3 regions of the Actinoplanes sp. 13 genome follow, and region 3 is predicted to be linked to each of the others. Evidence: riboswitches for the same ligand, from Rfam matches in the RefSeq annotation. Region 3 holds a riboswitch; each other region holds the start of a gene.

Evidence for each region. A riboswitch is a leader RNA that binds a small molecule or an ion and turns the genes downstream of it on or off. The one in region 3 is predicted to bind cyclic di-AMP.
Region 1: it holds a riboswitch for cyclic di-AMP, as region 3 does, so the genes downstream of both, AC0NH5_RS40135 (C40 family peptidase) here and AC0NH5_RS23625 (coiled-coil domain-containing protein) in region 3, are expected to answer to the same signal.
Region 2: it holds a riboswitch for cyclic di-AMP, as region 3 does, so the genes downstream of both, AC0NH5_RS19355 (C40 family peptidase) here and AC0NH5_RS23625 (coiled-coil domain-containing protein) in region 3, are expected to answer to the same signal.

The regions. Positions count from the first base shown of each region.
Region 1 is NZ_JBVYOQ010000041.1:41,375-51,458, forward strand. Features, by position in the region: gene AC0NH5_RS40095 (sensor histidine kinase) at 1-896, shown strand, start outside; gene AC0NH5_RS40100 (heavy metal translocating P-type ATPase) at 980-3,079, shown strand; gene AC0NH5_RS40105 (hypothetical protein) at 3,139-3,264, opposite strand; gene AC0NH5_RS40110 (substrate-binding domain-containing protein) at 3,387-3,695, shown strand; gene AC0NH5_RS40115 (TetR/AcrR family transcriptional regulator) at 3,714-4,316, opposite strand; gene AC0NH5_RS40120 (hypothetical protein) at 4,419-4,583, shown strand; gene AC0NH5_RS40125 (DUF2269 domain-containing protein) at 4,580-5,098, shown strand; gene AC0NH5_RS40130 (L,D-transpeptidase family protein) at 5,209-6,036, shown strand; gene AC0NH5_RS40135 (C40 family peptidase) at 6,104-6,667, opposite strand; cyclic di-AMP (ydaO/yuaA leader) riboswitch at 6,674-6,798, opposite strand; gene AC0NH5_RS40140 (sensor domain-containing phosphodiesterase) at 7,170-8,570, shown strand; gene AC0NH5_RS40145 (hypothetical protein) at 8,745-9,017, shown strand; gene AC0NH5_RS40150 (glycoside hydrolase family 6 protein) at 9,018-9,983, opposite strand.
Region 2 is NZ_JBVYOQ010000008.1:247,831-257,914, forward strand. Features, by position in the region: gene leuS (leucine--tRNA ligase) at 1-2,507, shown strand, start outside; gene AC0NH5_RS19335 (nucleotidyltransferase domain-containing protein) at 2,555-3,313, shown strand; gene AC0NH5_RS19340 (TVP38/TMEM64 family protein) at 3,657-4,445, opposite strand; gene AC0NH5_RS19345 (type 1 glutamine amidotransferase) at 4,494-5,207, opposite strand; gene AC0NH5_RS19350 (MurT ligase domain-containing protein) at 5,197-6,417, opposite strand; cyclic di-AMP (ydaO/yuaA leader) riboswitch at 6,813-6,985, shown strand; gene AC0NH5_RS19355 (C40 family peptidase) at 6,992-7,807, shown strand; gene mraZ (division/cell wall cluster transcriptional repressor MraZ) at 8,432-8,863, shown strand; gene rsmH (16S rRNA (cytosine(1402)-N(4))-methyltransferase RsmH) at 9,103-10,084, shown strand, end outside.
Region 3 is NZ_JBVYOQ010000012.1:160,618-170,701, reverse strand. Features, by position in the region: gene AC0NH5_RS23680 (zf-HC2 domain-containing protein) at 1-286, opposite strand, end outside; gene AC0NH5_RS23675 (sigma-70 family RNA polymerase sigma factor) at 357-878, opposite strand; gene AC0NH5_RS23670 (neprosin family prolyl endopeptidase) at 1,024-2,175, opposite strand; gene AC0NH5_RS23665 (cysteine dioxygenase) at 2,540-2,995, shown strand; gene AC0NH5_RS23660 (rhodanese-like domain-containing protein) at 2,992-3,390, shown strand; gene AC0NH5_RS23655 (hypothetical protein) at 3,394-3,954, opposite strand; gene AC0NH5_RS23650 (Atu4866 domain-containing protein) at 4,007-4,381, opposite strand; gene AC0NH5_RS23645 (TetR/AcrR family transcriptional regulator) at 4,462-5,067, opposite strand; gene AC0NH5_RS23640 (ABC transporter permease) at 5,238-6,134, shown strand; gene AC0NH5_RS23635 (ABC transporter ATP-binding protein) at 6,127-6,900, shown strand; gene AC0NH5_RS23630 (coiled-coil domain-containing protein) at 6,923-7,948, opposite strand; cyclic di-AMP (ydaO/yuaA leader) riboswitch at 7,947-8,084, opposite strand; cyclic di-AMP (ydaO/yuaA leader) riboswitch at 8,291-8,424, shown strand; gene AC0NH5_RS23625 (coiled-coil domain-containing protein) at 8,431-9,477, shown strand; gene AC0NH5_RS23620 (glycoside hydrolase family 65 protein) at 9,539-10,084, opposite strand, start outside.

The DNA.
Region 1 (10,084 bases), on a different contig from region 3:
GGGCCTGGCTGCGGCGCGGCATCCACACCGTGCTGGCCGTCCCGGTGCGCGACGGCGGAACCCTGCTGGGCGTGCTCACCTGTTATGCCGGCTTCCAGGAGCAACACGAGGAACTGCTCACCGTGCTGCTGGACGGGGTCGCCGCGCAGATCGGCGTGTACGTCGCGCTGCGCCGTGCCGAGCAGCTGACCCGGCAGCTCTCCCGCGCTCAGGACGACTTCATCACGCTGGTCGGCCATGAGATGCGCACACCGCTCACGTCGATCACCGCGAACGTCACCATGATCGAGGAGGACGCCGGAACCCTGGACGACGAGCGCCGGCAGATGGTGCGCTCGGTCGCCCGCAACACCGCGGCGCTGCAGAAGATCGTCGACACGTTGCTCGACCTGGCCGGCCTGGACTCCGGCTATCTCGGCCTCACGGTCGAGCGGGTCGATCTCGCGGTGATCGTCGCCGACGCCGTCGCCGCGGCCCGGCTGGCCGCCGCGGACGCCGGCGTCCTGCTGCGCGCCGAGCTCCCCGGGTCGCTGACGCTGGAGGGTGACCCGGGCCGTCTGCGGCAGGTGGTCGACGATCTGTTGTCCAACGCCGTCCGATACAGCGAGGTCGGCGGGCAGGTGCGGATCAGCCTCGGGACGGACGAGGGCGTGGCCGAGCTCCGCATCGTCGACACCGGCATCGGCACCCTGGCCGAGGAGCGTGACCGGGTCTTCGACCGGTTCTTCCGTGGCACCAACGTCCGCCACCACGGCACCACCGGCAGCGGCCTCGGCCTCAGCCTGGCGCGCACGATCGTCGGGCTGCACGGCGGGGCGATCCGGCTGGACGCGAACCATCCCTCCGGCACCGTTGCGTGTGTGCGGCTGCCCATGCGCACCGAACCGCCTCTGTAGCGCCGTGCCGCCTCCGTGTCCGGCACGCTCCATCATTGGCGGATACCCCTGGGGGGTATATGCTGGTGGTGGAGGTGGTCGATATGCAGACCGACGAACACACGCGCAGCAATGCCGACGTGCACCACGCCGGGCACGCGGGACAGGCGGGGCACAGTGGGGGCGCGCATCAGGGGCACGACAAGCACGCCGGCCACGATCCGGAGGTGTTCCGCCGCAAGTTCTGGCTGAGCCTGGCCCTGACGGTGCCGATCGTGGTGACCAGCCACATGGTCATGGACTGGTTCGGCTACCGCCTGGACTTCCCCGGCATGAGCCTGGTCGGCCCGGTGCTGGGCACCGCGGTGTTCCTCTACGGCGGGTGGCCGTTCCTGGCGGGCGCGGTCAGCGAGGTCCGGGACCGGGCGCCGGGGATGATGCTGCTGATCTCGATGGCGGTCACGGTGGCCTACGCGGCGTCGCTGGCCACCAGCCTCGGATGGTTCGGCCTGGACTTCTGGTGGGAGCTGGCGGCGCTGGTGACCATCATGCTGCTGGGTCACTGGCAGGAGATGAAGGCGATCGGCCAGGCACAGGGCGCCCTGGCGGCGCTGGCGGCCCTGCTGCCCGACGACGCCGAGCGGCTCACCACGGGCGGGCAGATCGAGCGGGTGCCGGTGGCGGACCTGGCGGTCGGCGACACCGTGTTGGTGCGGTCCGGAGCGCGGGTGCCGGCGGACGGGCGGATCGTCGACGGCACGGCCGAGCTCGACGAGTCGATGATCACCGGTGAGTCCCGGCCGGTCGGCCGGGCGGTGGGGGACCGGGTGGTGGCCGGCACGGTGACCACCGACTCCGCGATCCGGGTGCGGGTGGACGCGATCGGCGACGACACCGCGCTGGCCGGCATCGGCCGCCTGGTCGCCCAGGCCCAGGCGGCCGGCGGCCGCGCCCAGGCGCTGGCCGACCGGTTCGCCGCGATGCTCTTCTATATCGCCGCCACGGCGGCGGTGCTGACGTTCGCCGTCTGGTGGGCGCTCGGTGACGCCGACCAGGCGGTCGTCCGAACGGTGACGGTGCTGGTGATCGCCTGCCCGCACGCGCTGGGCCTGGCGATCCCGTTGGTGATCGCGTTGTCCACGGCGCTGTCGGCGAAGGCGGGGATCCTGGTGAAGGACCGGCTCGCGCTGGAGCGGATGCGCACCGTCGACGCGGTGCTGTTCGACAAGACCGGCACGCTGACCAAGGGCGCGCACACCGTCACCGCAATCGCGGCTGCCGACGGGTTCACCGGCGACGAGGTGCTGCGCCTCGCCGGTGCGGTGGAGGCCGACAGCGAGCACCCGCTGGCCCGGGCACTGACCGCGGCCGCCCGTGACCGCGGCCGGCCGGCGGAGGCCACCCGGTTCCGGTCGCTGACCGGCCGCGGCGTGCAGGCGGTCGTCGACGACGTCACGTACGCCGTCGGTGGCCCGGCGCTGCTCCGCGAGCTCGGCGCCGAGGTCCCGGCGGAACTCGAGGAGCAGGCGCAGCAGTGGTCGCGGCGCGGTGCGGCCGTCCTGCACCTGCTGCGCCTCGACACCGGTGGCGCGGCGCGGGTGCTGGGTGGTTTCGCGCTGGAGGATGAGGTGCGGCCCGAGGCTCGGCAGGCGGTCGAGCAGCTACGCCGTACCGGCATCGCGAAGATTGTGATGATCACCGGGGATGCCCGGCCGGTGGCCGAGGCGGTCGCCGCCGACCTCGGGTTCCGCGCCGGCGTGGACGAGGTGTTCGCCGAGGTGCTGCCCGCCGACAAGGACCGGGCGGTCGCCGATCTGCAGGCTCGCGGACTGCGGGTGGCGATGGTCGGCGACGGCGTCAACGACGCTCCGGCGCTGGCCCGCGCCGACGTCGGCCTGGCCATCGGCGCGGGCACCGACGTCGCGATCGAGTCGGCCGGCGTCGTCCTGGCCTCGTCGGACCCGCGCGCGGTGACCGGGGTGATCCGGTTGTCGCGCGCCACCTACCGCAAGATGGTTCAGAACCTGGCCTGGGCAGCCGGCTACAACGTGATCGCGATCCCGCTCGCCGCCGGGGTGCTGGCCTGGGCCGGGGTCACGCTGAGCCCGGCGGTCGGAGCGGTGCTGATGAGCGCCTCCACCATCGTGGTGGCGGCCAACGCCCAACTGCTTCGCCGCGTCCAGCTGACCCCGGCAGCCCACTAGCGGCCACCAGTGTGTGAAGTTCGGGTGCGGACCGCACCCGAACTTCACACAGCGGGTGGTCAGAACCCGCCCCGGAACTGGCTCAACCTCGCCAACTTCGTCAACACCACGATCATCCTGGTGGTCTCGCTGACCGGCACGGTCGCGGTCGGCACCCTGGCGGCGTACGCGGTCAGTCGCTTCACGTCATCTCGACCGCGCTGTTACCTGGAGACGCTGCCGCGGTTCGTCGCCGAGTTCGGCCGGCAGGCGCCGCCGGCGTGGACCACGCTGCGCGAGGCGGGCTCCGGCGTCCGGCCTGCCGACGGTGGGGACCGACGACGCCGGCTTCGCCCGGGAGGTGATCCGGTTCCTGGCCGAGCGCGGACACCAGGTGATCGTGCACATCAGCGGCCCGATGTCGTTCGTGCACACCCAGCTGCGCCGCGAGGGCATCGAGGCCGAGGCCACCGCGCGCGGCCTGAAGTTCGTGCCGCCGCTGTCCGCGATGAGCCACGACGTCGGCCGCATCGGTGAGCTGGCGGCCCGGGCCCTGCTCGACGCGATGGCCGGCGCCGCCCCCGCTGTCTATCAGGCCCCGACTGCCCACCTGGTGGCCCGCGACAGCACCCGCTGACCGGAGCCCCGCCCCCGGTCAGCCGACAGCGATGGGTTCCCCCCGGCCGGGCGAGGGCCGCAGCCCGGCGATCGTGACCGCCACCAGCCGATCACGGGCCGAGGGTGACGGGAACGCGGCCGCCGCGGTCAGCGCGTGCAGGCAGTACGTGGCCAATTCGGCGGCGGGTACGTCGGTCCGTACCAGCCCGGCCGCCGCGGCGGCCTCGATCACCTCGGTGACCAACCCGTGCACCTGGCGTTGTGCCGCAAGCATGTGGGGCGCGCGGTGCAGCGGCACCGCACCGTGCGCGGCATGGTCACGACCGGTGCCGGACAGCTCGGCGTAGACGGTCAGGACCGAGTGCAGCCGCTCCCCGGCGTCGGTGCATCCGGCGACCGTGGCGCCGAGCTGCCGCAGGTGCTCGCCGACCTGGCGTTCGTGCCAGGCGACCATGATCGCCTGGACGTCCTTGAAGTACTTGTACAGCGTGGCCCGGCCGATGCCGGTGCGCTGCGCGATCTCCGACATCGTGACCGCGGCCATGCCGCGCTCGGACACCAGCGCGGCCGTGGTGTCCAGGATGGCCGCGTGCACGGTGCGCCGGTGCTCCTCGACGGTGTCGTTCCACAACTTCGGCACCCGTCGACAATACGCGTGGCCCTTACTACGTCGGATTGTCTTGTGCGTAGACACTTTGTATCGCAAAATCGTCTGCATGCCGTCAGCGCCGTGGAGGACACCATGAGCCAGCACCCATCGGACGAGCCCGCCGTGCCACGCTGGGTGAAGATCACCGCCGTCGTGGCGGCGCTCATCGTGGCTGCCGTGGTGGTGCTCCTGCTGACCGGTCACGGTCCCGGGCGGCATGGACCTTCCGCCGCCGGGTCGTACGGCGCCCGACGGTGAGGCCCGCACTGCGCCGGGCCCTGTTGGTCGCGCACATCGCCGCGTCGGTCGGCTGGCTCGGCGCGATCGTGGCCTCGCTCGCTCTGGCAGTGGTCGCGGTGACGGCCACCGATCCTGCCGTGACCGGCGGCGTCAATCTGGTGATGGAGCCGCTGGCCCGGGCGGTTCTGCTGCCGTTCAGTGTCGCGGCCCTGGTCACCGGGGTCATCCAGTCGCTGGCGACGTCGTGGGGTCTGACCCGCCACTACTGGGTCCTGATCAAGCTGCTGCTCAACGTGTTCGCCGTCGGGGTGCTGGTGCTCTACCTGGGCACCCTGACGGCGCTGGCCGACCTGTCGCGAGCGGCCGGTGGAGAAGATGCGGTGCCGCGGTCGCTGTCACCGGCTCTGCACGCCGCGGCGGCTGCCGTGTTGCTGCTGGTCGCCCTTGTGCTCTCGGTCTACAAGCCGCGCGGAACAACCCCCTGGGGGTACCGGCAGGTGACGCGCACCGGGTCGGCCCAGCGCGGGCGCTGATCGCTCGACGGGCATTCGCACCGGAACTACTCCCGGTGATCAGCGCAACCACCGGCGGAGCCGGCCGATCCCACGGAGGTCGGCAGTGTTCGAGACCGCGGGAGTCGTTGATGGCCGTATCCGGCGCTGTAGCACTGCTGGCGAGCGTCGTGGCGGTGGTCGGCCTGGCGACCGCCACCGGCGCTGCCGACCTGATCGGCGTGGAAGCGACGGCCGCTCCGGCCGCGGCGGCCCCCGCCATGACGGGCACGCCGTTCATCAGGGTCGTCACCGCCCCGCCGGTGGAGCCGTCTTCGGAGGGCACGCAGGCGCCGGCCGCCGCGCCGTCGAGCACGGGGTGCGCCACCGGGCGGTGGCAGCGTGACATCGAGGAAGACCTCAGCAGCCTGGGTGCCTACGGGCCGGTGACCGTCGACGGCCGGCAGTCGCCCGCGGACTGCGCCGCGATCCGGGCCTTCCAGCGCCGCTTCGGGATCCGGCCGGCCGGCGGGCAGGCCGACGCGACGACCGCCGACGTGGCCCGCCGGATCACCGCGAGCTCCACGCCGGATCGACGGCGCCGATGCCGTCCGGCGGGGGAGGTCACCGCCTGTGTCGACCTGACCCTGCAGACGGTGTGGGTCCTGCGGGGCACGAGCGTGGTGGCCGGGCCGACCGTCATCCGGTCCGGTTACCGGGGGCACGCCACCCCGGCGGGCACCTACCGGATCAACAAGCGGGCGAAGCGGGAGTGGTCCGACCCGTACGCGGTGTGGCTGCCGTACTGGCAGCGGTTCGTCGGCGGGATCGGCTTCCATGAGACGACGAGCTATCTGCACGACGCCCGGCGCGGATCGCACGGCTGCGTGAACCTGCTGCATCGCGACGCCGTCGCCATGTACGACCTGTTGAGCCTGGGCACGACGGTGCGCACCTTCGGCCGGCGGCCAGGCACCTGAGCGCTGCCCTTGTGGCAGAACGGGTACGGCCGGGCGTGAGATGCCGCCCGGCCGTACCCGCCGCCGATCAGGCCAGACGCCGAACGACGTAGTTCCGGCTCCAGATCTTGTGCTTGGTCACCGTCTTGCCGGTGCGCGGCGCCGACCACATCTTGCCGCCACCGGCGTAGATGCCCGCGTGGGTACCGCGCGAGCCGCTACGGATGACGATCAGGTCGCCGGCCCGCGCCTTGGACTTCTTGACGGCCTTGCCGTACCGCTGCTGCAGATTGGCCTTGTGCGGCAGCTTCTTGCCCACAGCCTTCTTGTAGACGTACATGGTGTAGCCGGAGCAGTCGAAACGCTTCGGTCCCGACGCGCCGTACTTGTACCGCTTGCCCTTGTGCTTGGCGGCTTCGGCGATGACGCGCTGGCCGGCCGCCTTCGCCTTCACGGCGACCTTCTTGGCTGCCACCGGGCGGTTGACGGAGACAGTGGTCTGCGTCAGTGCCCGGGCCGGGGCGATCGCCACGGCTGCCGACGAGGCTTGCGGGGCGCCCAGTCCACCGGCGAACAGGCCGAGACCGACGGACAGGGCGATGGCGCCGGTGCTCAGCTTGCGCGGGCGCCGGCTCGAGTTGCTTTCGTGCACGGTGAAGGAATCCCTCCGGCACGCCTGCGAGGTTAGCTGTCGGGTTCGGGCGGGAAGGATTGCCCGGCCGCGGGTAGCGGCTTCACCCCGAGGTCCTCCGGCCGGCCGCCAGCATGCGGCCTGCCGTTCGAGGACCGGAAATGGTTCCCCCGTCCCTGCCCCCGTCTGCCTGATGGTGATCGCGCAGGTTCGTGTCGTCGGACCGGGGCAGGGCTCGGCGTGGTCCGGATCGTCACGAGCGGTGAGCGTGTGCCCGCCGCACACCCTTGATAGCCAACATCTGAGCTTGATCGCCCCCGCTCGGACCTCACTCAGCGTAACCGAACAAGAGGGTGGTGTCCGTTTTGGAAGGGCGTCGCGAAGAGTTCAGTTGCGCACGGGATTGGTGGGGCCACGTGCGGTGACATTTCGCTGTGAAGCAGAACATACGAAAGGCGCGGGCCCCGAGGTGCCCGGTGCGCCGAGTCCTCATCCGCCTCCGCCGGTCGCCGATGAGGCCGGTATGAGGTTCAACACGCCGGCCGACGGCGCGGGGAAGGACACCGCGGCGCTGATGCTGCACGCCCGCCGGGTGGTCTCGTTCGCGGTGGCGGTGTTGTCGACCAGCATGCTGATCTCCCTGGTCTCGTACGTGTGGGACTGGTGGGACAGCATTCGCGAGGGCGGGCCGCCGGAGCCGGACGAATGGCTGGGGCTGATCGGTGTGGCCTGGCTACCGCTCGCGGCGATGGCCACCGTTCGGCTGGTGCGGCTCCAGCGTCTGCTCGCGGCGCGGGCCCGTGCGGCCGCGGAAGCGTTCGCGGATGCCGTCGACACCGCGCACGGGTGGGTCTGGCAGACCGACGCGGCCATGCGGCTGACCTACGCCAGTGACGGTGTGGACGTCCTGCTGGGCCGTCCCGCCGGGGAGTTCCTCGGGCGCGGCGTGCTGGAGGTGATCGACGAGGCCGGCGAGGTCCGCGGCGCCGACGACGCGGGCCGGCAGGATTGGCTCACCCGGGCGACACATCAGGACGGTTCGGTACGACACCTGAGCAGCACCGTGACAGCCGTCCGCGACAGCGGTGGGCGGGTGGTGGCGTACCGCGGCTTCACCGCCGACGTCACGGCCGAGACGAAGGTGAACGTCGCCGATGCCGAGCGGCGCCAGCGGTACGAGACCGCGCGAACCCGGATCGAGCAGGCGATGCGTGACCCCGAGGCGATGCAGGTCGTGCTGCAGCCGATCGCCGACCTGGACCGGCAGCAGATCGCCGGGATGGAGGCCCTCGCCCGGTTCAGCGCCGAGCCGCACCGGCCGCCGGACGTGTGGTTCGCCGAGGCATGGGAGGTGGGTCTCGGCGCCGACCTGGAGCTGCGTGCCGTCGAGCTGGCCTGGCGGCGCCTGCCGGAGCTGCCGGCGCAGGCCTATCTCGCGGTCAACCTGTCGGCGCAGACGCTGCTCGACGATCGTCTCCCGGGCCTGCTCGCCGCTCTCGGCGAGGGCGCCCGCCGGGTGGTGATCGAGGTGACGGAGCACGCCGCGATCAGCGATTACGCGGTCCTGGAGGACGCGTTGCGCACGGTCCGGGCCATGGGGGTGCGGCTGGCCGTCGACGACGCGGGCGCCGGTTACGCCTCGATGCAGCACATCCTGCGGCTGCGTCCCGACATCATCAAGCTGGACCGCAGCATCGTGGCCGACAGCGACGCGGACCCGGCGAGGTTCGCGTTGATCGGCGCGATGGCCAACTTCGGGGCCTCCCTCGGCATGACGGTGGTCGCCGAGGGCGTGGAGACGTCCGCTGAGCTGGCGGTGCTCACCGAGAACCGGATCAGCCACGCGCAGGGTTACTACCTCGCCCGGCCCGCGGCCGACCCCAACCCCGCGCTGACGGGCGTCGACATCTCCGCCGGAGTGTGAGGCGGCGGAGATGTCGACGCCGTGGGCACCCGCCGTCGGCCTCGGCTCATGCGTGGCGGGTGACGACACGCCGCGGCCGGGCCGGCGACCATGGGTGCGTGGACGGCGGCCCCACCCGGGGGTCAGGCGCTTACCCGACGCCCTCGTGGCGGAGTTGGAGGAACCATGCGATACATGGCGAACTCACGTCCCGCGCAGGGCGTCGGCCCGGAACAGCTCACCAGGTTCTTCGCCGAGAACAGCGTCTCGTCGGGAGCCTGGGAGCTGATCCGCCATCGGGTGGTGACCTTGTACGCCTTCAAGGTGGGTGACGTTCCCGGTCTCGTGCTGTTCCTGGACGTCGAATCCCGGGACGAGGCCGCCGCGGTGGTGGACGGACTCCCCGCGGTTCAGCACGGCTTGATCACGTTCGATGTCGAGCCCATCGGCAAGTCGTTGCGCCTGTAGTCAGTACCCGTAGATCATCTTGTAGGCGACCTCCGGCAGGAACTGCCCGGCGCTGGATCCGCCGCCGACCCCGCAGTTGCCGTCGGACTCGCCCGGAGTCTTGAGCCACAGCAGCATCTCGGCGCCGCCGCCCAGCTGGGTCGGCGTGCCGATCCGGCGGCCGGCCGGGTTGCACCACTGCCCGTTCGAGCCGTTGCTGTTGCGGCTGGTGTCGATCACGAAGGGCTTGTTGTGGCCGAAGCGCCGCAGCTCGGTGGCGACCCGGTTGCCGAACGTGGTGTTCTCGCCGGTGGTGAAGTAGTTCGACACGTTGAGCGCGAAGCCGCGCGCGTTGCCGACGCCGGCCGTGTTGAGCCGCTGCGCCATCGTGGCGGCGTCGATCCAGCCGGGGTTGCCCGCGTCGAGGTACGCCCACGTGTTGGGCGCCTTCGAGCGGAACTGGCTGGTGGCCCGGGAGAGCATGCCCACCCGCTCGTTGATCTGCGTCTGGTTCATGCAGCTGAAGTCGCCCAGCGAGTCCGGTTCGAGGACCACCACGGCGGGCCGGTTGCCGATGGCGGCGGCGAAGGAGGAGATCCACGCGTCGTACGCGGCGACGCTGCCGGCGCCTCCGCCGGAGTGGCCGCCACAGGCGTCCCGGCCGGGGATGTTGTAGGCGACCAGCAGGGGGAGCTTGTCCGCCGCGTCGGCGGCCCCGACATATCTGCTGACCGCGCCCGCGATGTCGCCGCTCCAGTTGCCGAACCAGCTGGCCATCGGCTTCTGCGCGATCGCGGTCCGGATCGCGGCGGCACGACCGTCACCGGGGTTGGCGGCCACCCATGCCGCCGGGCTGGACTGGGGATTGACGTAGAAGCCGCTGGTCTGGCTGATCGGGTTGGCGTGGGCGGCGGGCGCCCCGATCAGGACAGCCGGGACCACCAGCGAGAGCGCGGCGAACACCCGGGCACGGACGGTTCGTTTCATCGGCAGATCTCCTGAGCGTGGGGGATGGTCAGTGGGTGCCGGTAGACTGGAAGCGCTTCCAGAAAGAGCATCAGCAGATGTCGATCCAATGGTCGGCATGT
Region 2 (10,084 bases), on a different contig from region 3:
TGCTGCACCCGATGGGCTTCGACGCGTTCGGCCTGCCCGCCGAGCAGTACGCGGTGCAGACCGGCACCCATCCGGCGGTGACCACCGCGGCGAACGTGGAGCGGTACCGGCAGCAGCTGAAGCGGCTGGGCCTGGCGTACGACGAGCGCCGCTCGTTCTCCACCACCGACCCGGAGTACTACCGCTGGACCCAGTGGATCTTCCTGCAGGTCTTCAACTCGTGGTTCGACCCGGAGCAGGGCAGGGCCAGGCCGATCAGCGAGCTGATCGAGAAGCTGAAGACCCGCCCGGAGTGGGCGGACATGTCCCCGGTCGAGCGCCGCAAGGTGGTCGACGACCACCGCCTGGCCTACATGAGCGAGGCCCCGGTCAACTGGTGCCCCGGCCTGGGCACCGTGCTGGCCAACGAGGAGGTCACCCCGGACGGGCGCAGCGAGCGCGGCAACTTCCCGGTCTTCCAGCGCAGCCTGAAGCAGTGGATGATGCGGATCACCGCGTACGGCGACCGCCTGGTCGACGACCTGGACTCGCTGGAGTGGCCGGAGCCGGTCAAGCTGATGCAGCGCAACTGGATCGGCCGGTCCCGGGGCGCGCACGTCGACTTCCCGGTCGGCGACGGCGAGCACATCCGCGTCTTCACCACCCGCCCGGACACCCTGTTCGGCGCCACCTACATGGTGCTGGCCCCGGAGCACGACCTGGTCGAGCGGATCATGCCGGCCGCCTGGCCGGACGGCACGAAGGACGCCTGGACCGGTGGCGCGGCGAGCCCGGCCGAGGCGGTGGCCGCGTACCGCGCGGCCGCGGCGGCCAAGACCGACGAGGAGCGGACCGCCGACGGCAAGGTGAAGACCGGCGTCTTCACCGGGGCGTACGCGGAGAACCCGGTCAACGGCGCGCGTGTCCCGGTCTTCATCGCCGACTACGTGCTGGCCGGGTACGGCACCGGCGCGATCATGGCGGTGCCCGGCCAGGACGTGCGTGACTGGGAGTTCGCCGAGGTCTTCGACCTGCCGATCATCCGGACCGTCGAGGCGCCGGAGGGCTTCGAGGGCGCGTACACCGGCGAGGGCCCGGCGATCAACAGCGACTGGCTGGACGGCAAGGGCGTCGCCGAGGCCAAGGCCGCGATGATCGCCTGGCTGGAGGAGCACGGCAAGGGCTCCGGCGCCACCACGTACCGGCTGCGGGACTGGCTGTTCAGCCGGCAGCGCTACTGGGGCGAGCCGTTCCCGATCGTCTACGACGAGACCGGCCTGCCGATCGCGCTGCCCGAGTCGATGCTGCCGGTCGAGCTGCCCGACGTGGACGACTTCTCGCCGCGCACGTTCGACCCGGACGACGCGGACACCGAGCCGGAGACCCCGCTGTCCCGCAAGAAGGACTGGGTGCAGGTCGAGCTGGACCTGGGCGACGGGCTGAAGACGTACACCCGCGAGACCAACACCATGCCGCAGTGGGCCGGCTCCTGCTGGTACGAACTGCGCTACCTGGACCCGCACAACTCCAAGGTGCTGGTCGACCCCGCGAACGAGGCCTACTGGATGGGCCCGCGGCGCGACGGCGACAGCGGCGGCGTCGACCTGTACGTCGGCGGTGTCGAGCACGCGGTGCTGCACCTGCTGTACGCGCGGTTCTGGCACAAGGTGCTGTTCGACCTGGGCCACGTCTCGTCCTTCGAGCCGTTCCGCAAGCTGTTCAACCAGGGCTACATCCAGGCGTACGCGTTCCGGGACGCCCGTGGGGTGATCGTGCCCGCCGAAGAGGTCGTCGAGCGCGACGGCAAGTACTTCCACGGCGACGCCGCGGTCACCCGGGAGTACGGCAAGATGGGCAAGTCGCTGAAGAACGTCGTCACCCCCGACGAGATGTGCGAGCAGTACGGCGCCGACACGTTCCGGGTGTACGAGATGGCGATGGGCCCGCTGGACGTCTCCCGGCCCTGGGAGACCCGCGCGGTCGTCGGCTCGCAGCGGTTCCTGCAGCGCGCCTGGCGCCTGGTGGTGGACGAGGAGACCGGCGCGGTCCGGGTCACCGACGAGCCGCTGGACCCGAAGACCCGCAAGACCCTGCACCGGATCATCGCCGGGGTCCGTGAGGACATGGACGAGCTGCGGTTCAACACCGCGATCGCCAAGCTGATCGAGCTGACCAACACGCTGACCCCGCTGCCGGCGGTGTCCCGCGAGGCGGTCGAACCGCTGGTGCTGATGCTGTCGCCGTTCGCGCCGCACCTGGCCGAGGAACTGTGGGGCAAGCTGGGTCACTCCGGGACGCTGGCGTACGCCGACTTCCCGGTCGCCGACCCGGCCCAGCTGGTCGCCGACTCGATCACCTACCCGGTGCAGATCAACGGCAAGGTCCGCGGCCGGATCGAGGTGGCCCCGGACACCGCCGAGGCCGACGTCCGCGCGGCGGCGCTGGCCGAGGTCGCCGAGGTGCTGGCGGGCCGCGAGCCGAAGAAGGTCATCGTGGTCCGCGGCCGCCTGGTGAGCGTCGTCGTCTGACCTTGCGGACGAGACACACGGCCCGTCATGTGGAAACGTGACGGGCCGTGTCCTACGAGCTGACCGCCACCGAGTTCCTGGTCCGCGCCGACATCCTCGCGCCCGGCCTGGTCGAGGGCCTCTACCTGCAAGGATCGGTCGCGCTCGGCGACTACCGGCCGGGCGTCAGCGACATCGACTTCGTCGTGGTCACCGAGGAGCCCGCGGACCCCCGCACTGTCCTGGAGATCCACAGCGGCATGCCCCGCCGGCCGTACTTCGACGGCCTCTACGTCACCTGGGCCGACCTGCTCGCCGACCCCGGCACCGTGCCGCCCGGCCCGGCCGTGCACGAGAACCGGATCGAGCCGTCCTCCCGCTTCGAGCGCAACCTGGTCACCTGGCACGTCCTCGCCCAGAGCGGCGTCGCCGTGCGCGGCCCGGAACGCCCGGAGATCTTCACCGACTGGCCCGCGCTGGCCGACAGCACCCGCGTCAACCTCGAGTCCTACTGGCGCCCGTGGGCGGCCCGGATGCGCCACAGCCCGGCCGGCCTCTCCTCGTGGGCGGTCTCCTGGGGCGTGCTCGGCGTGTCCCGCCTGCGGCACACCCTGGTCACCGAGCGCGTGACCTCCAAGACCGAAAGCGGTCACTACGCGCTGCGCAGCTATCCCGGCTGGGAGCGGATCATCGCCGAGGCGTTGCGGTTGCGCTGCGGCGGCCCAGCCCGATACCGCAACCCGTTCCGGCGCCGCGCCGACCTGCTCGCCTACCTCGACTACGCCCTGGACCCGAACGGCCCACCCGACGCCGAACTGCTCCGCTGACCGATCCAGGCCACCCGACGCCGAACTCTGCCGACCGGTCCGAGCCGTTCGGCGCTGCTTTTTCGACCTTTGTCGTACGCGTAACCGGGGCACCCAAACGCAAGCGGGGCTGCCCGTGGCATCAACGCGACCAGCTGCACCCTCGCGGCCGCAGCGCGTCCGCCAGCTGCACCCTCGCGGCCGCAGCGCGTCCGCCGGGCTGAAGCGGGTCCTCACGCTCACCCCTCCACTGCCTCACCAGCCGGCTCCCGGCGCCCCACTGCAGGGCGCGCCTCAGTGACCGGCCCGGGGGCAGACGGCCGGCTCCCGGAGCTGTGGGCGGTGGCGGTGGCCCGTGGGGCGGTCAGGCGGTGGCGGTGGCCGGCGTGGCGGTGGGGGCCGCGGCGGTGGCGGCGTCGCGGCGGGAGGTGTAGCGCCAGCGGAGGACGATCGCGGTGGAGAGGGCGAAGCCGATGGCGGCCGGGGCGAGCGTGGCCGGGCTCATCTCGCCGGGGGCGGCGACCGCCGCGCCGATCACGGCGTAGGTGACCGTGGACGGGATGGCGGCGATCGTGGTGCCCAGCAGGTAGCGCTTGCGGCAGACGCTGGTGGTGCCGTAGGCGTAGCCGACCAGGCCGAACGGGGCCAGCGGCAGGAAGCGGACCAGCAGCACGGCGGAGAGGCCGCGACGGTTCAGCCAGCCGTCGAGGCGGTCGAGGCGGCTGCCGGCCCGGGCGTTGAGGGCGCCGCGGCCGGCCCAGCGACCGGCGTAATAGGTGGCGGTCGCGGCGATGATGGCGGCTGCCAGGGCGGCGAGCGCGCCGGTGGCGGCGCCCAGGAGCAGGCCGCAGAGCAGGGTGATCGCGGTGCGGGGGACCAGGACCGACAGGAGCAGGCCGCCGACGATCGCGACGGCGGCGGGGGCGCCGGGGCCGAGGTTGTCGACACCGGCGCCGATCTCACGCAGGGGGAGCATGGCGGCGGCGGCCGCGAGCAGGCCCACCACGACGCCGAGCGCGCCGAAGCGGGCGAGGCGCCGCTTCCAGGTGACCGGGGTGGCGTGAGGTGCAGTGGCCTGAGGTGCGGTCTGCGTAACGGCCTGAGGGTCCGCGGAGGAGGTTGCGCCCCGCGGGGCGATCAGGATGTCGGTCATGCAGGCTTACCGCCCCAACTGTCGTCGGTTCAGGTCAGGTCGTGCGGGTCACACCGGGCTCGCCGCGGCGAGTCGTTCGCCCCTCAGCCGGTCCGGCCAGGTGTCGTCCAGGGGCGCAAGCCTATCCGCGCCGGTGGACCATCGCAGTAGCAGATCGGCTATCGCTGGGTTGCGGGCGAGCGCCGGGCCGTGCGAATAGGTGCCGAGGATCTTGCCGTACCACGCGCCCTCGGTCTGGCCGTCGTTGCCGATGCCCGCGGTGACCTTGGCCAGCGGCATCGCGTGCTGGCCGAGATGGGTGCGCCCGCCGTGGTTCTCGAAACCGGTGAGCGGCGGCAGACCGAGCCGGGGGTCGATGTCGCCGCGCAGCTCCCCGACGGCCCGGGTCTCGCCCCGGTCCGAGGAGATGTCCAGCAGACCCAGCCCGGCGACTTTCGCTCCCTTGGCGAAGAACGAGTGACCGAAGAGTTGGTAACCGGCGCAGATCGCCAGGACGGCGGCGCCCTGGTTGACCGCCCGGTGCAGACCGCCGTCGGTGATCAGCCGCTGCGCGGCGAGCGCCTGCGGGCCGTCCTCGCCGCCGCCGATCAGATAGATGTCGGCGGTGGACGGCATCGGCTGGTCGGAGCGGACCTCGTAGGTCTCGACCGGGACGCCGCGGGCGGCCGCCCGGTGCGCCAGGATCAGCAGGTTGCCCCGGTCGCCGTAGGTGGAAAGCAGATCGGGGTAGATCCACACGATCCGAAGGGCCTCAGTTGACACGGTCCAACTCCGCTCGGATGTCCTGGAACGCCGTGTAGTTGGCGATCACTTCGAGGCGGCCGGGCGGTACCGCGCGCAACGCCTCGTCGAAACTGAGTACGTGCCGGAACGGCACCTGGTTCACCTGGAGCCGGACGGCCAGGTCGTACGCACGGTCGCCGGTGATCAGCACCGGGCGGGTGCGCAGCGGGGAGAAGTCGACGTCCCACAGCCACGAGGTGTCCAGGCCGTCGGGGTCGCGGGCGTTGATGGACAGCAGCGTGGGGGCGTGATCGGCCATGTCGAAGGCCTCCAGCCAGCTGGCCGGGTTCTTCGCCAGCAGCAGCCGGATGTTGCGGCCGTCCCGGTCCACCTGCGCGTAGCGACCCGCGATCGACGTCACCTGGGAGAGGCGGGGAAGGGCCTCGATCGGGCGAACCCCGAACTCGGCGGCGACGGCGAGCGCGGTGGCCGCGTTCCCGATGTTGACCTTGCCGGGGAGCTGGAGCTTGACCAGATGCCAGTCGCCGCGCGGGTCGATCACGCCTTCGTCCTCGACCGTCCAGTGCGGCCGGGGGCGGCGCAGCGGGCAGCCGGTGCACCACCAGTCGCCGTTTGCCCGTTCGATCGGGTGGCCGCTCTCCGGGCAGACGAACGAGTCGTCCAGCCAGCGCTGGCCGGCGCTGAACCAGGTGACCTGCGGGCTGCTGCTCGCGGCCCAGACGACCATCGGGTCGTCGGCGTTGGCCACCACCCGGATGTCGGGGTGGTTCGCCAGCGCCACCCGCCACATCTGCGCCATCATCGCCACCTCCTTGGCCCGGTCGAGCTGGTCCCGGGAGAGGTTGAGCAGCGCCACCACCCGCGGATCGGTGGCGTCGATCACCTGGGCGAGATAGTGCTCGTCCACCTCCAGCACGGCGAACGGGGTGTGCCCCTCTTTCGCCAGTGCCGAGGTGTGGCCGGTGGGCATGTTCGCGCCGAAGGAGTTGGTGGCGACCCGGCCCAGATAGCCGACTGCCGCCGCGGCGAACCGGGTCGTGGTGGTCTTGCCGTTGGTGCCGGAGACGAGCGCCACGGCCCGGCCGGAGGCGAGGTGCTTGAGCAGGTCGGGATCGATCTTCAGGCCGATCCAGCCGCCGATCACCGAGCCGTCGCCGCGGCCCGCGGCCCTGGAGAGCGCCGCAGCGGTCTTCGACACGGAGGTCGCGACCTTGGCGATGAGAGGCATCTTCCCGTCCGTCACGCCAGCGAGGGTACCGGAAGCAAAAGTCACGCCACGTTGCCAGACGGTCAAGATCATCGTTCCACGGACGTTTTCGCCGGTCCGGGTGGGCTGGTCACGCTCCCGGTTCTCCCGCGACGTTTTATGTGTTCTGTTTCACCCGTAACCTTAGACGGCGCGTATTCGGTCAGCTCCAGGAGGTAACGGCATTTGTCACGCGGTGGCAACAAACTGGACAGGGGCAGTGTGGCCAATTACCGAGCGTGAGGATGCACACGGTGACGATCATGGCGCGGTTCAGGTAGCAAGGTTGGGCCGGCAGCAACCGCTCGCCGGTCGCGCCGGTTCGGTTCACGCCGAGCCCTGCCCCGAGCTGGACGGCGCGACCACCCGGTACCGAAGACACATGAAGGCATTCGGGGGCAGGGACGGGGGACCCAACAGCGGTCCGTCCCGCGTCACGGCTCCACGTGACGCACCAGGGGGTGACCTTGGGGTGAAGCCGCCTCGGCGGCCGGGCAACCTTCCCGCCCGAACCCGACAGCTAACCTCGCAGGCGTGCCGGAGGGAACTCTCTACCGTGGGCGAACACAGTTCGCGCCGGGGCCGCCGCCTGTCGGCCGGCACCGGCACTGTCGCACTCTCCCTGGGCCTCTGCCTCTGCGCCGGACAGCTGGTGACCACTTCGGCCGCCTCCGCTGCCGGTGTCACCCCGGTCACCGCCGTCTCGGCGGCCGCGGCGACGGTGACGCCCAAGCTGTCCGCGAAGGCCAGCACCCGGAGCGTCAAGTGGGGCTCCACTCTCAAGGTCACCGCCAAGGTCATCGACCCGCGGACCGGCAAGATCGCCAAGGGCACCGTCCGGCTCCAGGGTTACAGCAACGGAGCATGGCGGACCTGGGACACCGAGGCCGTCCGGAACCAGAACGGGACGGTCACGCTCGCCGCCAAGCCGAAGAACACGGCGTGGACCCGTACCGTCTTCACCGGGTCCGGCTTCAAGCAGGTGACCACGACCAAGGTCAAGATCACCGTGAAGGCCAGCGGCGCGAAGATCCTGGCGGAGGCGAAGAGGCACAAGGGCGCTCTGTACCTGTACGGCGCGTCCGGCCCGAGCCGGTTCGACTGCTCGGGTTACACGAAGTACGTCTACAAGAAGGCGGCGGGCAAGTCGCTGCCGCACAAGGCGAACTCGCAGCAGAAGTACGGCAAGGCGGTCGCCAAGAGCAACAAGCGGATCGGTGACCTGATCGTGTTCCGGAACGGGTCGTACGGCTATCACGCCGGGATCTACGCCGGGAACGGGTACATCTACGACTCGCCGCACAGTGGCGCCCGGGTCGGGAAGCACAAGATGTGGAGCAAGAACTACGTCGTGCGGCGTCTCGTCGCCTGACGTGGCACAGCGGCGCAGTAAGTAAGGTGCGATCCTTGCCTCCCGCGGCGGTGTGGTGGCACCGCGCGGGACCGCAGCGCCGCGACAAGTAAGGAACAGACACGCCTGTGGGGTGTGGCCCGGTTCGGGTCACACCCCACAGGCGTTTCCGTTGACGGCCGGCTGCCATGGTTGTTCCGCCGGCTTCCCGGAGCTGTGGGGAGAGATCCGGGCCGCACCGAGAGCCGGCCGGGGTCACTTTTGTCGCGAGCCCGCTCCAATTTGCTCCCCGGGGCGCTCCACATTCCTCCCCGGCCGCCCCCACTTTCCTCCCCGGACGGTCGAAATGGCCGTCGGAGGGCCCTGAAACGGGGACTTTTCGAACCTGCTGAGCCCGATGTCGGAAACCAGACCTCGTGGATCATGCTCTGCCGCTCCACTTCGCCCCACCGCCTGTGAACTGGGGTTTCGTCCGCGAATACGGTTCGTGAGAGCTCGCTTTCGGGTTGCAGGTGGAGGGAAGTGGAGTAGAGTGGGGCGCAGTGGCAGGACCGAGGAATAACACCGAAGCCTGCCGGCCCGAGTTGAGAGGCGGACCGACTCCACCGCGAAGGAGCGGGCGCCACGGCAAGGGGGGTTGGGCCGATGTTCCTCGGCACGCACACCCCGCGCCTGGACGAGAAGGGCCGGCTGATCCTTCCGGCGAAATTCCGTGACGAGCTGGCGGGAGGTGTCGTGATCACCAAAGGACAGGAGCGCTGTCTCTACGTGTTCCCGATGCCGGAGTTCCAGCGGCTCGCCGGTCAGCTGCGGGAGGCGCCGGTGACGAACAAGGCCGCCCGGGCCTACAGCCGGGTGTTCTTCGCCAGCGCGCACGACGAGGTCCCCGACAAGCAGGGCCGGGTCACCATCCCCGCGCATCTGCGGGACTACGCGAGCCTCGGCAGGGACCTCGTGGTGATCGGGGCCAGCACCAGGGTCGAGATCTGGGACAAGCAGTCCTGGGACGACTACCTCTCGGCGAGCGAGGAAGAGTTCGCCGACATCGAGGAGGGGGTGCTGCCCGGCGGACTGTAAGGCGTGGCACCTCGGTGGGCCACCGGCACGGCCCGGACGCCACTGCCGCCGTACTGCGAGATCTCCAGCCGCTCCCGCTCCTGGCGCCTCTTCCCCGGCGCCAGGCGCGTGTTCCGGCCGGTTCTTCCGGCCCGGAACATGAGCGGATGGGGATCTGGCGGTACGGACAGGCGGACCGGGCCGGCTTGGTAACTGAACAGCCGGGTGACATGTGAGCGCGTGGGGCAGTGGGGGTCGACATGGGGGAGCCGCGGGGCGCGCACGTTCCGGTGCTGCTCGAGCGTTGCCTCGAGCTGCTCGGTCCCGCGCTCGAACTGCCGGGTGCGGTCCACGTCGACTTCACGCTCGGGCTGGGCGGGCACGCCGAGGCGGTGCTCGACCGTCATCCGGACGTCGTCCTGATCGGGCTCGACCGGGACACCGAGGCACTGGCGCACGCACGACACCGGCTGGCCCGCTACGAGGGCCGGATCCATCTCGTGCACGCGGTCTATCACGAGCTGCCCCGGGTGCTCGACGAGCTCGACATCCCGGCGATCCACAGCGGACTGTTCGACCTCGGGGTCTCCTCGCTCCAGCTGGACGAGGCGGACCGCGGTTTCGCGTACGCGCAGGACGCTCCGCTCGACATGCGGATGGACCAGTCCCGGGGGATCACCGCCGAGGAGATCGTCAACACGTACGAGCCTGGCGAGCTGGTGCGGATCCTCCGGCAGTACGGCGAGGAGAAGTTCGCGCCGCGGGTCGTCTCGGCGATCGTGCGGGAGCGGGCGAAGGCCCGGATCACGTCCACCGCCCGGCTGGCCGAGCTGGTGAAGGACGCGATCCCCGCCGCCGCGCGCCGAACGGGTGGTAATCCGGCAAAAAGGACGTTTCAGGCACTACGCATTGAGGTGAACGGCGAGCTCGACGTCCTCGAGCAAGCGGTTCCGCATGCTTTGGACGCGTTGGCGCCTCAAGGGCGCCTTGTGGTGATGAGTTATCAATCACTGGAGGACAGGATCGTCAAGCGCGCACTCACCGCGAGGTCGCGCAGTACCGGGCCGATCGACCTGCCGGTCGAGCTTCCCGGGACCGGTCCGACGCTGCGGCTGCTCACCAGGGGGTCCGAGCCGCCCAGCGAGGCGGAGGTGGCGGAGAACCCGAGGGCGGCCTCGGTGAAACTGCGCGCCGTGGAACGGATCGAGCAGGGGCGGGGACGAGGGCAGCAGGCGCCCGGGG
Region 3 (10,084 bases):
CCCTGGTCTTCTCCGCCCGCATCCGGCTGAGCAGACCCTCGATGTTCTGCGGGCTGGGCCGGGCGGTCGGCGAGACCGCGAGCGGAGCACCGCCACCCAGGTGCCGCGCGTCCGGCAGGCGTTGCAGCATCTCCGGGACGGGCGCCAGCCGGTCCAGTTCGGCCCGGCAGTCGGCGCAGTCGTGCAGATGCTCGTCGAGCCGATCGGTGTCGGCCTCGTCGAGTCCGCCCAGCAGATAGCCGCCGAGCAACCGGTGCAGAGCGTCGTGTTCGTCGAGGTCGCTCATGACACCCCTCCGCTTCGCTCCGGGCCGCCGTGAGAAGCGCCGAGCCCGTTCCTGAGCTCACTTCGTCCGCTCATCGCAGCATCCCCATCTCCTCGAAGACGGTGCGCAGCGCGCGCACTGCGTAATAGGCGCGTGATTTCACCGTGCCCTCCGGCACCGACAGCTTCCGCGCGGCATCGGCCACGCTCTGCCCTTCGTAATACATCGCCTGGATGACGGCACGGTGCTCCGGCGAGAGGCGTTCCATCGCCTCGGCCACCAGCCAGCCCTCCACCATCTGATCCACGTTGTCCGCCGACGGCGCCGAGTTGACCGCGTTCTCGTCGGCGACCAGGCGTGGCCTGCGCTGTTCCGCACGCCAGGCGTTGGTCACCACGTTACGGGCGATGGTGAGCAGGTACGACCTGGTTCGGCCCGGTTCCGGGTCGAGGTGGTCGATGTGCTTCCAGGCCCGTAGGAGAGTCTCCTGCACCAGGTCCTCCGCCTTGTGCCGGTCCGAGACGTACCGGGACACAAAGTTGATCAGGACGGCATAGTGCTCGGTGTAGAGCGCGGTCATCAGCTGCTCGTCGGGGCTCACCCGTCGCTTCATCGGCGCCAGCTCCCCTCGGGTTCCGCCCGGCCACCCGGATGTACATCCTGGCACGCGGACCGGTTCAAGGGGTGGCCCGGAAACCCGGGAAAACATCGATGCCCGGCTCCCTGCCGGGAAACCGGGCATCATGTCGATCCGGTGGTCAGCCCTTCGGCTCTTCCGGCTCTTCCACCGGCGCGCAGCCGGGTCCGCCGATCCGGAAGGTGCGGGCGCTCGCCTTCGTCTTCGCGTAGATCGGGAAGATCGGGGACGGGACAGCCTGGCCGTTGGGGAGCTCGGGGATGCCTGGGCCACGGACCTGGCTGTACACGAACATGTCCGGGTCGGGCCCCTCCAGGTACGCCACGCTGCCGATCTTGGTGGCCTTGCCCTGGAAGGACGGGAGGCCGTTCCCCATCTGGGTGCAGGTCTCGAGTTTGGCCGCCGCGACCTCGCCGAACATCTGCACCAGGCCGGTCTTCTCGAACTTGTTGCCCCAGTTCTCACCGGGGAAATAGCCGACCCAACCGGTGTCGTACGCCACCCACCAGGCGCCACCGGCGTACTGGATGCCGAAACGCTTCGGGGTGTCCTGCGGGAGCGTGGCGCCCGGTTTGATGTCTTCCCAAGGCACGAAGCCGCAGGTGTTGTAGCAGGCGGGTTTGTCGTCGACCCAGTGGAAGACGAACAGGTGCGGGTCGTCGTCACCGTTGAGCTCACGGTCCACGGTCCAGCCCACCTCGACGGTGTGCTTCTGGTCCGCCGACCGCACAGCCACCTCAGCGAGCGTGTGGTAGTCCTCCGTCTGCAGTGCCGGTTTGCTGATCGTCAGGTTCGCGTACGCCCCGTCGGCCGTGGCGCGCTGGGAACCGACGTTGTAGTGGAAGAAGACGTCGGCTCTGGGGGCGGCGGCGTTCGCGGTCGACGACGGCGCGGGCGCCGGCACCGGCGGCACCACGGTCCGCGACTTGTGGACCCCGGTCCGCGGTGACCGTCCCTTGGGGGCGTAGCGGTTGCCGCGGGACTCGCTCACCGTGTCGGGGGCGGCGCTGAGGCCGGCCGCCTTCAGCGACTTGCTGCTTGCTCCGTTGCGTCCTTTGCGGATGCTGCGCGGCTTTTCACCCCACGGCAGCAACGCCGGCGGCGTCACGGTGGCGGGCGCGTCGGCGGTTTCGTCCGACGGGGCGGCGGGAGCCGCTGCCGGCGCCGGCGCGTCCGGGATCTGTTCCGCGCCCGCGTTGAGAGTCGATGCGACTCCGATCGTGCTGATCACGGCGACGGTGAGGCCGGCGGCGAGCAGGCCGCGGCGAGACATCAACACTTGTCCGTCCTCGTTCATCGGGGCATCGGAGGAGGGTCGCGGGCGGCCTCCGGCAACCGGTTCTCGGCGGCGCCGCTCACGATATAGCCATCTCGATGGGCCAGGGACCGGCTGACCAGCAATTCCGCCGTAACGGCGGAGGCGGGTAGGCCGAACTGGTGACAGACAGGCCACTTTGGTCGACGCAGCGTATCGACCTCATTGCGCATTGAAGTTTTTCGCGCCTGGTTCGGAAAGAGGCATAGCTCACTAAGCCTCTTTCGATACCGCCCGCCCCGTCCGATTCGCGAGTTCCGTACCCACACGGGTCACCCCCGTGGTAAAACCTATCTAACCTATAGGCTATAAAGGAGCCATGATGAACGATCATCTCGCCGTCGCCCGCGACTTCTCCGCGTTGCCCGGCCTGTGGCCGGTGGCGCCGCGCTTCAATCCCGTGGACCGGTGGTACCACCGGCTCGCGGTGGCGGATGATTACGAGGTGTGGCTCCTCACCTGGCTGCCCGGTCAGGCCACCGAGATCCATGATCACGGCGGCTCGGCGGGTGCGTTCCACGTCCACGGCGGCACCCTGACCGAGGACACCGTGTCCACCGGCGCCGACGGCACGCCGCGGATCGTCTCGCGCGAGCTGGGCGAGGGCGCGGGCCGCCGGTTCGGCGCGCAGCACATCCACCGGATCATCAACAGGTCCGCCCGGCCGGCGGTCAGCATCCACGTCTACGGGCCGGCTCTGACCACCATGACCAAGTACCGCGTCGCCCCCACCGGCCTCGAGGTGCTCACTGTCGAGCGGGCCGGCGCGCAGTGGTGACCACACCGCCACCCGGATCCAAGGGCATCGACGAGATCCTGGCCGAGGCCCGCGCCCGGCTGCGGCGGCTGGGGCCGGCCGAGACGCAGGCCGCGATCGAGGAGGGCGCGATCCTGGTGGACATCCGCCCGGCCGCGCAGCGCGCCGAGTTCGGCGAGATCCCGGGCGCCGTGGTGATCGAACGCAACGTGCTGGAGTGGCGCCTCGACCCCCGGTCGGATGCGCGCCTGCCGTTCGCCGGCGACTACGGGCTCCCCGTGATCGTCACCTGCCAGGAGGGCTACACCAGCAGCCTGGCCGCGGCCTCCCTGCAGGACCTCGGCCTGCACAAGGCGACCGACCTGGACGGCGGATTCGCCGCCTGGAAGGCCGCCGGCCTGCCGACCACGCCGTGAGACCTACCGGGGATGGACCACGCCCGAGCGCCCGCTGTACAGATACCGCGTCCCGTCGACCTCGCGCCCGGTGTTCGGCGCGTCCAGCCAGACGATGTACGCCCGGTTGGGCGTGAGCCCGCTGATCGTCGTGGTGACCGTGCACCCACTGCCGGGCGGGACGTTCTTCCACACCGGCTCCGGCTGCCGGCCCGTGACCAGATCCTGCGGCACCGCGGTCACCCGGTAGTTCGACGGGTACTGCGCCGGCCACTCCACCTTCAGCGAGCCCGCGCCGGGCGTCACCTCGACCGGGATCATCACCGGCTCGGTCCGCGGCCAGAGCTTGGTGCAGCTGGGGTCGGGGGCCGGGGCCGGCACCGTGGGGTCGGTGGTCGGCGTCGCGGTGCCCCGCTTCGGCGCCGGGCTCGGCGTCCGCTTGCCGGCGTCCACGAGGACCCAGGAGTCACCGGCCGCAGGCGTGGCCGACGAGTCCCCGGCGACGCCTGCGGCGCCGATCGCGGCACAGCCACTGAGAACGAGCGGCAGGGCGGCCAGGCTGATCACGATCCTCGTACGACGCATGCTTCTGGATTCGGCCGATGCGGCGCCGACATGAGGAGTCGGCGGCGTGTTCTCAGACCGGCAACAGCCGGTGTCCCGCCATCTCGAGCTCGCCGTCGTGGACGGTGACCGGGGTGTTCAGGCCGGAGTCGTCGCGCAGCAGCACCGAGGCGCCGTCGATCCGGTACGTCCCGCGGGCCTGGCGGCGACGCCCGGCCACCGCTCCGGCGTACGTGCCGTCGGTGCGCAGCTGGAGCCGGACCACCCCGTCGGCGCTGCGCCAGGCGCCGACCACGGCATCGTCGGTCACCGTCGCGGGGCGCCCGGTCACCGGGCAGGTGCCGACGTCGGACGCTCCACCCATGGCGATGGCGAGCAGTGCGGCCGCGTCCAGCACTGTGGTGTCCAGCACAGCTGTGCCGACACGGGTCTCGAGCAAGGAATTCACAGAGCCGCCTCCGGGGGGTGCGTCGGGGTCAGCCCTTTCCTTCGACCCCCACCGGGCGCGGCGAAGAGATTCTCTGGTTGCTAGTCGGTGGTGGTTGCCTTCAGCGCCGCCGTGACAGCCACGGTGAGTTTCTCCAGAGCGTCGTCGCTCAGCGGCTGCCGGGCGACCGCGAGCCGCCAGTAGAGCGGGCCCAGGATCAGGTCGACGGCGAGGTGCGCATCGGTGCCCTCGGGCAGTTCACCGCGGGTGACCGCCTGACCGACCAGCTTCTCTCCCACCGACTGCTGGTGGGTGCGCAGCGCCCGTTGCAGGGTCTCGGCGATCTGCGGGTTCCGGGCGGCCTCGGCCATCAGGTCCGGGATGATCTGCGACGCGATCCGGTGCTGGAGCGCCTTGCTGACGATCATCATGAGCAGCGCCAGATCGCCGGCGAAACTCCCGGTGTCCGGGAGTGGCACCTTGCGCTCCGCGACGTCCGAGATGATCTCCATGACCATTTCGAGCTTGTTGCTCCACCGCCGGTAGATCGCGGTCTTACCGACCCCCGCGCGGCGGGCCACCGCCTCGATGGACAATCGGCCGTAACCGACCTCCGCCAACTCGTTCATGACCGCGTTGCGGATCGCCACGGTGATGTCGCCTCGGAGCACCGCCGCTCCGGCTGGTGCGCGCTTTACTGTCGCCACAGAGTCACTATAGCGCTACGACGTAACGGTTGCGTTCCGCCGTTTGGTCAGCTACCGTCAACAGCCACGTCGATACGAACCCGTTCCATCGGTGGCGCCGGGTGCCTGTCATGCTTCTACATGTGGAACCCGCTGCCTCCTTCGGGCCTACTGGATCGGAGCACCACCCCATGCCAGAGACGGCGGTCGCCGAGGCCGGCGCCGGGCTCTCCCCCAAGGAGCTGGCCCGACGGCACGGCCTGAGCGCTTCAGGACGCCTCCCAGGCCTCCTCGAGTACACACGCCAGCTGTGGTCCTACCGGCATTTCATCCAGGCGCACGCGAGCGCGAAGATGTCCTCGGCGCTGGGCAACACGAAGCTCGGCATGGTCTGGCAGGTTCTCACCCCGATCATCAACGCCGCGGTCTACTACGTGATCTTCGGCGTGATCCTGGGTGGCCGCGACGGTGTGCAGAACTTCATCGCGTACCTCTGTGCCGGCGTGTTCGTGTTCCAATTCACACAGTCGATCGTCGGAACCGGCATCAACGCGATCACCGGAAACCTCGGGCTGATCCGCGCGCTGCACTTCCCGCGGGCCAGCCTGCCGCTGTCGGTGGCGCTCGTGGAGATCCGCAACTTCGTCGTGGCGCTGGCCGTGCTGATGGGCATCATGCTGATCACCGGCGAGCCGATCACCGCCCAGTGGCTGCTGGTCCTGCCGGTGCTGCTGCTCCAGTCGATCTTCAATACCGGGCTCGCCCTGGCCGCCGCGAAGTTCGGCGCCAAGGTCCGCGACGTCAAGCAGCTGATTCCGTTCGTCATGCGCTTCTGGATGTACGGCTCGGCCGTGCTCTACCCGGTGCAGCTCTTCGCCGACCACCTGTCCGGCTGGAAGCTGGCCGTCGTCGAGGCGAACCCGCTGCTCATCTTCATCGAGCTGATGCGCCACGCGCTGATGGAGGACGTGGAGCTGGCCGGCCCGCCGGCGCTGCTCTGGACCCAGGCCGTGATCTGGACCCTGGTCGTGGGCATCGGCGGTTTCGTCTACTTCTGGCGCGGAGAGAAGGGCTACGGCCGTGGCTGACAACGAGCGCGTCCCCACCGTCATCGCGGACAACGCCCACGTCATCTACAAGGTGCACAGCTCGGCGTCGCCGGGCAGCGGCAGTCCCGTGGCCAGCCTCAAGCGGCTGGTCACCGGCTCCCGGTCGGCGAACGTCCGCGAGGTGCACGCAGTCAAGGGCGTGAGCTTCGTGGCGTACCGCGGCGAGGCGATCGGCCTGATCGGCAGCAACGGCTCCGGGAAGTCGACCCTGCTGCGGGCGGTCGCCGGCCTGCTGCCGGTGGCCCGGGGCAAGATCTACGCCGCCGGCCAGCCGTCCCTGCTGGGCGTCAACGCCGCGCTGATGAACGAGCTGCCCGGCGAGCGCAACGTCGAGCTGGGCTGCCTGGCCATGGGCATGTCGCCGGCCGAGGTGCGGGCGAAGAAGGACGGGATCATCGAGTTCTCCGGCATCAACGAGCGGGGTGACTTCTCCTCGCTGCCGATGCGGACGTACTCGTCCGGCATGGCCGCCCGCCTGCGGTTCTCCATCGCCGCCGCGAAGCAGCACGACGTCCTGCTGATCGACGAGGCGCTGGCCACCGGTGACGCCAAGTTCCGCCGCCGCAGCGAGGCGCGGGTCCGTGAGCTGCGCGCCCAGGCCGGCACGGTCTTCCTGGTCAGCCACAGCGAGCAGTCGATCCGGGACACCTGCGACCGGAGCATCTGGCTGGAGTCCGGCCTGATCCGGGCCGACGGGCCGACCGACGAGGTGATGCGGGAGTACGAGGCCTACATGCGCAAGTAGGGCTCGTACTCCCGGCAACCTGCTAGTTCACCGACAGGTGGACGTGGTTCGTATGGTCGCTGGACGGGTCGCCGCCCGCCCCGCTGTACGACTTCCACCGGTCGCTGCTGGCCAGCCAGATCCGGCGGTACCAGATGACGTAGAGCACGTTCAGCTCGTCGGCGTTGGCGATGAAGTAGTCCGCCAGGTTGTCGCCGTAGGTCTTGCTGGAACCCGTGGCGTCGCCGCCGAAGCCGTTCTTGTCGGCGGCGAAGTCGCAGGCCCGGCCCTTCGGATGCTCACCGCTGTTCTGCTCGCGCCAGCAGGCCACGAACCGCGTGAAGCCGGCCGCCTTCGCCTGCTTCATCGCGTGCAGCGTCGCCGGGGTGAGACAGCCGCCGCTGGTCGGGTCGTTCTCGGAGCAGCCACCGCCGGTCGGTCCCGGCTCGGCCTTGGCACTGCCTCCGCCGCCGGAGGACGGCGCATCACCGGCGTCCTGACCCTGGTTCGCCTTCGCCAGCGCGGTCTCCGCCTGGGTCTTCTTGTTGGCCATCACGGTGACCTGCTTCTGCTGGTCACGAATGGCCGTGTCGATGGCGATCTTGGCGCGCTGCCGGTCGGTGAGAGTTTTCTTGAGATCGGCGATCGCGGCGTTCTGCTGCGCCGCGATCACGCCCAGGGCCTCGGCGCGGTCCAGGAAGGTCTCGCTCGAAGCGGCGGTGACCAGGGCGGACATCGGGCCGATCCGGCCCGTCGTGTACGCCTGCTGCGCGATCTCGTCGAGCGCCTGCTGCTGCGGCCCGATCGCCGCCTCCAGGCGCTTGAGCTCCGCGGAGAGCTTGGTCTGCTGCTCCTTGGACTTCTTCAACTTGTTCTTGGCATCCACGAAGCCACGGGTGGCGTCCTCGAGTTGGGTGATCAGCGACTTCGAGCCGCCCTCGCCGTCGTCGCCGTTGTCACCGGGGGCCGCGGACGCCGGCGTCGCCACGATGACCAGCCCGCACACGGCGACGAGCAGCGCCATTACCGCCGCCAATCGTCGCCGCGCAGTGTGTTCCTGCACAGACATTTCCTTCCGTCGGCCGCCGGCCGGGTTAGCTGACGGGTTCGGGACGAAGGAAATCCCTACCGCAAACTGCGGATTCACCCCGGAGGAAATATGGTTCCCCGGCTCGCCGCAACGGGCGATTAGGCGGCGGTCCCCGGGTGGGAACCGGTCCGACCATACCCACTTCATCGACAGATCGACAGTTCTCGTACTCGCTGCGATTGCGCGGACACACCACGTGACACCATTACGGAATGTCGTTAGGCGGTAACACTTTTCGCAGCTCAGTGGGTCCTGATGCGCGGCGATATCTCAGGTAAACTCCTCTCGGTCCTGCCAGGACGGCACCGCCCCCGAGTTGCCGGCAGGCCGCCGCCCAATCGCCGTGAAAGGTGAGCCGGGGAACCAGGTCACTGGGGTGAATCCGCAGTTTGCGGTAGGGATTGCTTCCGTCCCGAACCCGTCAGCTAACTCGGTCGGCGGTGACACGGAAGGAACTGTTGATGACCGCAAGTCCCCGCCGGTGGCTGATACTCGCCCTGGCGCCGCTCGTGTCTGCCGTGTTCCTCGTGGCCCCGGTCACGTTGCTCACCGGCACCACGGCTTCCGCGGCACCGGGAAGTAACTCGCCCAACGCCGACGAGGAGGGCAGTGCTGACCTGTCGGCCGTGATGGAGGCGACCAACCGGCGCTACGTCGCCGCGAAGGGCGCCGTCGCCGCGTCCCGCAAGAACCAGAAGAAGCTGGCCGCCGACATCAAAGCAGCCGAGGGCCGGCGTGACGTCCTGATTCCCGAGGTCAACTCGATCGCCCGGCAGCAATACCAGACCGGCAATCTGAGTGCCATGGGCTTCCTGCTCAACGCCAGCTCGTCGAACGACTTCATGAGCAAGGCGATCTCCCTGGAGGAGATCAACAAGCTGCATGACGAGAAGCTGCACGAGCTGAACACGGCGATCGCCGAGATCAGCGAGAACAAGGCCAGGCTGGACGCCGAGCTCAAGAACGAGCAGCAGCAGCTGACCGTGCTGCAGAAGCAGAAGGACGCCGCCGAGAACCAGCTCGACCTGGTGGGTGGTGGCACCGGCATCAACCGGTCCGTCACGAACGGCCTGGTCGACGCCAAGTCGGCCATCGCGGCGCCGGCACCGCGCAACGGCAGCGGAGGCTTCTCGGGTGAGGGTTGCACCGAGAAGGACCCGACCACCGGCGGTTGCGTGACCAAGCGCACCCTGCACATGTACAAGGAGACCCGCAAGGCGGGCTTCAAACGCTTCGTCGGCTGCCACCGCACCGGCGGCCCGTTCGAGCATCCCAAGGGCCGCGCCTGTGACTGGTCGCTGCAGAAGAGCGGATTCTCGTCGGCACACAACAACGACATGCTGCGGTACGGCAACGACCTGACCGCGTTCCTGGTGCGTAACGCCGACCGTCTCGGCATCTACTACGTCATCTGGTACAAGCAGATCTGGTTCCCGGCCACCGGCGAGTGGCGGTCGTACTCCGGTCCCAGCGACCACACGGACCACGTGCACGTGTCGATGCTGTAAAGAACGCCGAAAAAGCCCCCGCCCGGTTCGGGCGGGGGCTTTTTTGCTGGTCGGTGCAGGCTCAGTGCACCGCGCGGCGCACCGGGGCCCGGCCGTGCGGCTGGGCCGGCGCGGGACCGACCGGGTGCCCCGGCGGGATCGCCATGGTCACCGGCCGCACCTGGGTCACCTCGATCTCCTTGCCGTGGTGCAGCAGGGTCAGCCGGGCCGAGCCGCCGCCGTTGCGCAACGAGTACGTCACCTCGTCGGCGGTCACGCTCACCCGCAGCCGCAGCCCGCGCCAGAGCAGCGAGAACTCCAGGGCGTTGATCCGGCTGGGCAGTCGCGGCGCGAAGCTCAGCTGACCGTTGAAGTCCCGCATCCCGCCCAGACCCGCGACGAGCGCGATCCAGGAGCCGGCCAGCGAGGCCACGTGCACACCGTCCCGCGCGTTGCGGTGCAGGTCGTGCAGGTCCATCAGGGCGGCCTCGCCGAGATAGTCGTGGGCCAGCTCCAGATGACCGGTCTCGGCCGCGAGCACGGCCTGGATGCAGGCCGACAGCGACGAGTCCCGCACGGTCCGCGCGTCGTAGTACGCGAAGTTGCGGACCTTCTCCTCCGCGGTGAA